DNA from 3 places in the Bacillus cereus group sp. N8 genome. Region 3 is predicted to be linked to each of the others. Evidence: riboswitches for the same ligand, from Rfam matches in the RefSeq annotation. Region 3 holds a riboswitch; each other region holds the start of a gene.

Region 1 (3,172 bases), on a different contig from region 3:
TTTCTAATTCAATTCCTTTTTTCTCAAGTAAAGGTTTTGCCTTTTCTAAAATAACAGCGTGCGGTACGTTAGAAGCACCAACAACAAGTTTCTTTTCATCTTTATCTTTCCCACCACAAGCAGCTAACCCAAAAATTGAAGTTGAAATAAGTGCCGTAAGTAATAATTTTTTCATTTTAAATACCCCCATTTTCATTATCTTTTATCTATTCGAGTCGTTACACTATCACCAATCCACTGAATGAAAAATACAACTAGTAATACACAAATTGTCGCAACGATTGTTACATCGTTATTTCCTCGCTGGAACCCTTCTAAATAAGCAAGTGTTCCAAGGCCACCAGCACCAACAACTCCCGCCATTGCTGTATAACCTACTAAAGCAATTGTCGTTACCGTAATACCCGATACTAACGCTGGTAACGCCTCTGGAATTAACACTTTCAAAATAATTGTGCTTGTTTTTGCCCCCATCGCTTTTGAAGCTTCAATTACGCCTTTATCAATTTCACGAAGTGCGATTTCAACCATTCTCGCGTAAAATGGTGCCGCTCCAATAATTAAAGCTGGCAGCGCTGCACTCGCTCCAAGTATTGTTCCAAGAAGAATCTTTGTGAACGGGATTAATAAAATAATTAAAATGATGAACGGTATCGAACGGAAAATGTTTACGAACGCTCCAATCACCGTATTAATTGCTTTGTTTTCCCATAAATTATCTTTCGCTGTCATAAAGAGTAATAGTCCTAAAATAAGTCCTAAAACAAATGTGGCAAGCGCTGCGATTGCCGTCATATATAACGTTTCACCAGTCGCTTCTAGCATTTGATTCCAATCAACATTTGCGATTAACTTATCCATGCGCAATCACCTCCAGCTCTACTTGATCTTGATGAATCCCTTCTATTGCTTGCTGGATTGCTGTTTCCTCACCATTTAAATGAACGACTAAACTACCGTAAGAACCGTTATTCGTTTGTGCGATATTTCCTTGCAAAATGCTAACTTCTATATCACTGCGTTGCATTAATCTTTGAAGAACCGGCCTTTCTACAGCCTCACCGATAAACTGCAAGCGAATTACTTTTCCATCTGGGTATTTTTCAATTAAGCTTTCAATCGTTTCATTTGTATCTTCAGAATCAGTTAACTGTTGTACAAATCGTTTTGTAATGTCTTGCTGTGGATTACGAAATACATCAAGTACAGGACCACTTTCTACAATCTTTCCTTGCTCCATTACCGCAACACGATTACAAATCTTCCGAATCACGTGCATCTCATGTGTAATTAATACAATTGTTAAGCCTAGACGCTTATTAATATCTAATAATAAATCTAAAATTTGATCCGTCGTTTCTGGATCAAGAGCTGACGTTGCTTCATCACATAAAAGTACTTGTGGATTATTTGCTAACGCTCTTGCAATCCCAACGCGCTGCTTTTGTCCACCACTTAACTGAGATGGATATGCGTCTCCTCTTCCTTCTAATCCAACGAGATGAATTAACTCATCAACACGTTTTCTTCTCTTCGCCTTATCCACACCCGCAATTTCAAGTGGGAATTCGATATTTTCGCGTACAGTTCGTGACCAAAGTAAGTTGAAGTGCTGAAAAATCATTCCGATTTCTTGTCTTGCCTTACGAAGTTCACTTCCTGTAATTGCTGAAATGACACGATTTGCGATTGTAATTTGACCAGACGTTGGTTTCTCTAACTGATTAAACAATCTAATTAAAGAACTTTTCCCAGCGCCACTATATCCGATAACACCAAATATTTCGCCTTTCTCTATTTGTAAGTTGGCGTTATCTACAGCAGTGACATCACCGCTTTTTGATTTATATATTTTCTTTACATTTTCTAATAAGATCATGATGTTCACCCCTTTTTTGTTTAAAAAGCGCAAGCGGCTCGTTTAGAATGTAAAGTGGATGGAGCTTCTGACGTAGAGGCGTTTCTTGCCTCATAGGAAGAAGCGAAGCCATCGAACATTCTAGCCGCTGGAGCTGGATTTCATAAAACTTTGGATAGACTCCGCAATTTTTTATTTTTGATGCAGGTTCTACCGTTATCACTACTTTTATTATTTGAATGTCCGCCACATTCAAACAACAAAAAAACCTTTCCGCTTTAGAGAAGCAGAAAGGTTTATATGCGTATATAACAACATTATCCCTCTCTCTCATCTCTCAAAGCATTTGCTTTGCAGGAATTGGCACCATTTCAACATAAGTTGACGGTTGCCGGGCTTCACAGGGCACAGTCCCTCCACCTCTCTTGATAAGAGAAATCAGATTAAATTTTCGTCTGATTTGAAATTTATTAAATTGTCTATATTTTATGAATTGAATTGTATCAATATCCATACGGCATGTCAACAGAAATTTTCGTAAAAAAAGAAACTTCAGACTTTTAAGCACCCACTGACATCGGCTTACATATATGAAACATTGATTCAACTAATAGCATCGTTCGATACGTTCCCGAATACTGTACACGTCCATCGTTCATTAACATTTGCAATCTTACATTGCCGTTCACCAATTGTTTTACATCTTCTTCATCTACACAAACAATTTGCTCCGTTCCTCTTTCCTCATGTAGCAGCTCTATATAATCTCTTGAAATTTGTAACGAACAACTTTCATCTCCAAAGCGGAAATTAACAGTTTTTTCTCCTTGTCTTAAAAGCGGTTCTAAATGATATTGACCATTAGCATAATTTACAAATGATTGCAGCAAAGAATATAATTTCACCCTAAATCACATCCTTCATATCACTTTCTATTACACATACCATTCCCTCTCACTAAAGAGCAATCCTGTTACTTTCGCTCGACAAATACTGTAACCACCCTGCATCTCGACATATTTCCCAAGAAATATGTCGAGGCGGCAAAAACTTTGCCGCCTACTTTAATTCCGTATATAAATATTCAACCGAATGAAATGCATATATCTTCTTCATGAGTGTCCCATTTTCAAAAACAAGTAAACACGGTACACTTTCGATTCCATACTCTTTCGCTAAATGCGGAGCATAATTTAAATCTAACATTCCAATTTTCAACTCTTCAATTGTCATCTCAACGACTGTTAACATCTTTTTTGCTAATTGGCATGTTCCACACATTGGTGTATATACATATAGCACTGTTTTTTCTTC
Region 2 (3,172 bases), on a different contig from region 3:
ACATTTACAAAAGAAAAGAGTAATTTAAATAGAGTAAAAAACAACTTGTAACATTTTCTAAATATATTGTAAAATGATTGTAACAAAACATACATAAAATGAAATAATACTTAAGAAATAATGTTGGGGGAAAAGGAGAGAGTATATTGTTCCGAAAAGTAAAGGGTATATTAGTTGGGGTACTATGCGTAGCTGTAGTAAGTGGTTGTGGCGCAAAAGTAAGTGATGTGGCATTAGTGAGTGATATTGGTGGGAACGTTGTAGAGGCTAAGGCTGATGTACAGGATTCAATTAGCTTGGTTGATGCGCGTACTGGTACTGAAGTAAAAAAATTAGATTTATCAAGTTTAGGTTATTTTGAAGATGAAGCGAAATTCAAAAAATCGGTAACGAAGGTTGCAAGTGAAGTTGGGAAAAGCGTTGACAAAAAGATGGTTCCTTCACGTATAGCTCCTGATGGAAGTTGGCAAGAAGGAAAACCTTCTTATGAATTAATGGAAAAAGAATTAGTAGATAAATTATTAAACGTAGGTATGTGGGATTCTTCATATCAATTACCTATTGTTGAGAAAAAGCCTATCGCAACATTAAGTGATGCGCAAGGAAGTGGCACGGTAATTGGTAGATATGAAACGAATTTAGGTGGATCAGCAGGTGGCCGTATTGAGAATATTCGTTTGTCGGCAGCGAGCATAAATGGAGTTGTATTAGCAAAAGGAGACAGTTTCTCTTTCAATGCATTAATCGGTGATACAACGCCAGATAAAGGATATCAATTAGGTAAAGAAATTGTAGATGGTAAATTAGTAGATGGTTATGGTGGTGGCGTTTGTCAAACATCATCAACTCTATACAATGCAGCAGATCAAGCTGGTTTGAAAATGGTAGAGAGAACTACACATTCTAAAACAGTAGGTTATGTCCCGCAGGGAAGAGATGCTACAATTGCGTATCCTTATTTAGATTTAGTGTTTGAAAACACGAATGATGCGCCTGTTAAGCTATATATGGGCATACAAGGCGGAAAGTTAGTTGCTGAAGTACATAAGATGAAATAAATATCATAAGTTATAAGAATAAAAGATTGGAAGCCGGTATTTCTAAGTTTGTTAGAAGTACCGGCTTTTTGTGTACGGTGTATAAAGAAGAGTAATTTTGATGGCATATTGTTTGTATGTACGAAATAAGTATAAATTTAATTCTTAGTTTTCCTATTGACATTGTTTTAATTTATCTGTATTCTTCATAATAACAACTTAATAAATGGAAAAATTTATTAGTTTTCTTATCAAGAGAGATGGAGGGACTGGCCCGATGAAATCTCAGCAACAGGCTATAAAAGTACTGTGCTAATTCCAGCAAACGAATGATGCGTTTGGAAGATGGGGGGAAATGGATTAACATTCAACTCTTCTTATATGTATAAGAAGAGCTTTTTGTTTAGAGAGGGGGGATAGAATGAAATTTGATGCAACGTATTTTTTAGAAAGTTTTCCGCAATTATTTAAGTATGTATACATAACTTTAGGGATTACTGTTGTTTCCATGATTATTTCTTTCTTTATAGGGATTGGCTTGGCAATCATAACAAAAAACAAACCGAAATTTTTATATCCAATTGCAAGGGTGTATATCTCTTTCTTTAGAGGAACACCGTTATTAGTTCAATTGTTTGTGTTGTATTTCGGATTGCCACAAATATTTCCGGCTTTTACAGTACTTACAGCTATGCAAGCAACCTTAATTGGTCTCAGTTTAAATAATGCTGCTTATTTGTCAGAGATAATTCGAGGTTCATTAAATGCTGTTGAATCAGGGCAAATGGATGCTTGTTTATCAGTAGGGATGACAAAAGCACAAGCCATGCGGCAAATTATCTTTCCGCAGGCTATTCGTGTAGCAGTGCCGTCACTTGGAAATAATTTTGTTGGATTGTTAAAAGAATCTTCGTTATCTTTTGCGCTTGGGGTGGCTGAAATTTTAGCACAAGCGAAAATGTTAGCTGCTCAATCGTATCGTTATATGGAAAGTTATTTAGCGGTAGCGATTGTGTATTGGATTATTACAATTGCAATTAGCTGGGGGCAGAAAAAATTAGAAAAGAAACTTGATGCGCCGTATTTATAACAGAAATGAGGTGAAGTATGTGATTGAGATAAGTGATTTGTATAAATCCTACAAACTTAATGAAGTGTTAAAGGGAATTTCACTTACTGTGAAAAAAGGGGAAGTGGTAGTAATTATTGGACCTTCTGGTTCAGGGAAATCGACCCTATTGAGATGTTTGAATTTATTAGAACAACCGAATGATGGAAGTATTAGAATTGAAGATTTAGAGATTCATGTGAAGAAAATTTATAAAAAAGAAATAATACAATTACGGCAAAAAACAGCTATGGTTTTTCAAAACTATAATTTATTCAAAAATAAAACAGCACTGCAAAATATTACAACGCCATTAACGGTTGTACAGAAAAAAAGTGAAGAAGAGGCAAAGAGAATAGCGAGAGAAATATTAAAACAAGTAGGATTAGCTGATAAAGAAGATTTTTATCCAACGATGTTATCAGGGGGGCAACAGCAAAGGGTAGGGATTGCTAGAGCAATGGCTTTAAATCCCGTTGTATTATTGTTTGATGAACCGACTTCTGCGCTTGATCCAGAATTAGTTAATGAGGTACTGCAAGTTATTAAAGACTTGGCAAGACAGCATATAACGATGGTTATTGTTACACATGAAATGAATTTTGCAAAAGAGGTGGCGGATCGCATTATATTTATGGCGGATGGAATTATCGTAGAGCAGGGAACGCCAAAAGAGATTTTTAGAAACCCACAAAATGAACGTACGAAAAAGTTTTTACGACAATTAAATGCATCTGAAGAAGGAAATCATTTCGTTATTTAGGAGGAAGAGTTATGAGGAAATCGTCATTATTACTAACGATAGCATTAACACTATCAGTTAGAGCTTTGTCTGCATGTGGTTCAAACGTATCAAGTGAAAAAACGAATGAAAAAGTAGTGAAAGTTGGGACTTCTGCAGGTCGTAGTCCATTTATTTTTAAAGAGGGTGAGAAAGTAAAAGGTTTTGATGCTGAAATTATTGAAGCAGCTGCTAAAAAAGCTGGATATAAAGTAGAATGGAATGTTTCTGATTTTGAAGGATTAT
Region 3 (3,172 bases):
ATACCTTCTTTTTTAAATCCTACTTTTTCTAATACACGTATAGATGCTATATTGTCAGGCACAGCTCCTGCTTCAATTCTATGTAGTTTCAATTCTCTAAAAGCAAAGTCTACAACAAGTTGAAGAGCCTCTGTTGTATAGCCCCTTGAATTATGCTCCCTATCTAAGGTAAATCCCGTATAACAGCCTTGGAAGGGATCCCTAGTAATTTGAGTTAATGAAATGTCTCCGATAAGTTTATCAGTTTCTTTTAAAAAGATTCCAAAAGCGTATACTTGGTTTTCATCTTTCTTTTTTAATGCCCGTTCAATGCGTATTTTTTGATGTTCTTCTGTATAAAAGACTTCTGGGAGTAATGGACAAACTCGTTGAAAAAATTCGCGATTTCTAGTATGTAAGTTAGCTAACTCGCTCGCGTCAGAAATTTTGTAAAGTCGAAGATATATTTGCTGTCCTACTAGTTTCATAAAAAACCTCCGATATCCTTTTAATACAATTTTATTCTCGTCAAATCTTATAAATTCCTTTTGTATATTATATTCATGTTAGGTTAACATAATGTCTCATTATCGGTAGCAAAAAAAAGGCGAATCCCTACTTTCAAAAGGAATTCGCCTTTTTCTTTTTCTATAACTCTATTCATCTTTTTATAAATTCCTATCCTGGCGTGGTTTCAAGGTTCTTGTTTGTTACTGAATGAGTCGAAAAACTGTATGAAATCTTGCATACTCTTAGCGTGGTTATTTTCCAAAATGCTGGCGGTATCCCATTTATAGGTTATGAGGAATGGTTTTTTTGTACTATTATCTATTCTTGAATATATTTTATTCTTTGAATTTATCAGGTTTTTCAACTCTAAATGATTTCACCTCACCGCACTCTAAACAAAATGTTGTTAACAGTTTAGAACGCTTTCCCCCTGAAAAGAACCTACTAGGTTCATCGTCCAAACATACGCATGATAAGCACTTCCAACTCGTCCCTCTTTAAAGTTAGTAGAACCACAATTCTCGCATCTTTTATTTTTCATGTTATTTATTCCTCTTTTGGTTCGTATTTATTTTGATGTGTTTTTACAATAGAAGCAAGGCAAATTGGTTATAAATGATGTTTTCGACATGATACAACATACCCCTTTATATATCCCAAAGTAAAACAACATAATACTCCTATAATTCTCTATAACAATATGGTTTTTTATATATCATTTAATGCGTATCGGAAAAATAAGTATTAAATGATTGATTTTTATTATTCTGATGATTATAATAAATAAAAATCAAACAATTCTTATGTTGAGAAGTGGAGGGACGGGCCCTATGAAACTTCGGCAACCTCGTTTTAGACGAAAGGTGCCAAATCCTGCAGGTGAAGAAACACCTGAAAGATAAGAGCGGTTCACTTAGTCAAGAAGGCTACTCTTATTTCGATAAGAGTAGCTTTTTTTATGGCTAAAAGGTAGAGGGGGAATATGTAGTGGAGTATGGTTTTTGGTTACCGATTTTTGGGGGATGGCTTCGAAATGTAGATGATGAATCTATGCCGCCTACGTTTGAGTATGCAAAACAAACAGCGCAAGCGGCAGAACAATTAGGTTTTTCAACAACTCTTATTGCAGAATTAAACTTAAATGATATAAAAGGTGTTTCAGCACCAAGTTTAGAAGCATGGACAACTGCGGCAGCACTTGCTGCAGTAACGGATCGATTAGAGATTATGACAGCTGTAAGACCTGGCTTCCATAATCCAGCAGTTACAGCGAAAATGGCAGCGAATATCGATCAATTAAGTAATGGTCGTTTTACATTAAATGTGGTTTCAGCATGGTGGGAAGAAGAAGCGAGACAGTATGGTGGGGTATTTACCGCACATGATGAAAGGTATAATCGCACAGAGGAATTTGTAACAGTTTTGAAGGAGCTTTGGAAAGAAGAAGCGTTTTCTTATAAAGGGAACTTTTATGAGCTTCATAATACACATTTAAGTCCAAAACCTGTGCAGAAACAAGGAATTAAGATCTATGCAGGTGGTGAGAGTGAGCGAGGAAAAGAGGTAATTGTAAACCACGCGGATGCATATGTGATGCATGGAGGAACAGTGGAAGAGGTGTCTGTGAAAATAGAAGATATGAAGAATCGTAGAAAGAAAGTAACAGAGGAGCCATTGCAGTCATTCGGACTCGCGGCTTACGTCATTTGTCGTGATACAGAAGAAGAGGCATTAGAAGAATGGAGACGCATAACGGACGTGAAAGATGATGCTTTAGGTTATGCGGGTTACCAAGATTTTATTAGTAAATCGCATTTGGAACAGCAAGTGAAGCTAAATGATTATTCTGTATCCAATCGTGGGTTACGTCCTAATCTAATCGGAACACCAGCACAAATTGCAGAAAGGATACTCGCTTTTGAAAAAGTAGGTGTTACGTTATTACTTTTACAATTTTCTCCACAGCTTGAAGAGATGAAACGATTTTCTGAAAAAGTGATGCCATTAGTTGAGTTGAAAAGAAAGGAATTGATTACAAATGAGTAAAATTTACATATTACATGAGAATAAGGAATGGACGGATCATTTGGTGAAAAGGTTGGAAGAACTGGAGTTACCGTATGAGGAATGGTTTTTAGATGAGGGAACACTTTCGTTAGAAAAAGAACCTCCCCAAGGTGTTTTTTATAGCCGCATGAGTGCTTCTTCACATACGAGAGGGCATCGATATGCACCTGAGTTGACTGAAGGAGTCCTTGCTTGGTTAGAGGGATACGGGCGAACAGTATTTAATGGATCTCGTGCATTACGTCTTGAAGTAAGTAAATTGAATCAATATGCAGCATTAAGAAATTTTGGCATACAAGTGCCGAAAACGATTGGTGCTGTTGGCCGTGATAATATAGTAAAAGCAGCAAAGGAGTTAGGGGAAGTACCGCTCATTACAAAGCATAACCGTGCAGGTAAAGGCCTTGGTGTTCAACTTTTTCATTCTATTGATGCTTTAGAACAATATTTGGATGGTCCGACGTTTGAAGAACCTATTGATGGAATTACTTTAATACAGCAGTATATTGAAGCGCCAGAACCATATATTACACGTTGTGAGTTTGTAGGTGGTCAGTTTGTATATGCAGTTAAAGTAGATACATCAGAAGGATTTGAGCTTTGTCCAGCAGATGCG

The links. A riboswitch is a leader RNA that binds a small molecule or an ion and turns the genes downstream of it on or off. The one in region 3 is predicted to bind S-adenosylmethionine.
Positions count from the first base shown of each region.
Region 1: linked by a shared signal. The riboswitch ahead of JDS80_RS20685 (methionine ABC transporter ATP-binding protein) and the one ahead of JDS80_RS23585 (LLM class flavin-dependent oxidoreductase) in region 3 are both predicted to bind S-adenosylmethionine.
Region 2: linked by a shared signal. The riboswitch ahead of JDS80_RS07630 (amino acid ABC transporter permease) and the one ahead of JDS80_RS23585 (LLM class flavin-dependent oxidoreductase) in region 3 are both predicted to bind S-adenosylmethionine.

Region 1 covers NZ_JAEHBK010000016.1:21,556-24,727, reverse strand. The annotation lists gene metQ (methionine ABC transporter substrate-binding lipoprotein MetQ) at 1-175, opposite strand, end outside; gene JDS80_RS20690 (methionine ABC transporter permease) at 196-861, opposite strand; gene JDS80_RS20685 (methionine ABC transporter ATP-binding protein) at 854-1,879, opposite strand; SAM riboswitch class I at 2,186-2,293, opposite strand; gene JDS80_RS20680 (hypothetical protein) at 2,419-2,763, opposite strand; gene JDS80_RS20675 (thioredoxin family protein) at 2,918-3,172, opposite strand, start outside.
Region 2 covers NZ_JAEHBK010000003.1:241,350-244,521, reverse strand. The annotation lists gene JDS80_RS07635 (VanW family protein) at 147-1,058, shown strand; SAM riboswitch class I at 1,283-1,389, shown strand; gene JDS80_RS07630 (amino acid ABC transporter permease) at 1,459-2,127, shown strand; gene JDS80_RS07625 (ATP-binding cassette domain-containing protein) at 2,147-2,908, shown strand; gene JDS80_RS07620 (amino acid ABC transporter substrate-binding protein) at 2,920-3,172, shown strand, end outside.
Region 3 covers NZ_JAEHBK010000023.1:33,794-36,965, reverse strand. The annotation lists gene JDS80_RS23595 (GNAT family N-acetyltransferase) at 1-467, opposite strand, end outside; partial or broken gene JDS80_RS23590 (hypothetical protein) at 825-1,030, opposite strand; SAM riboswitch class I at 1,288-1,394, shown strand; gene JDS80_RS23585 (LLM class flavin-dependent oxidoreductase) at 1,477-2,535, shown strand; gene JDS80_RS23580 (ATP-grasp domain-containing protein) at 2,528-3,172, shown strand, end outside.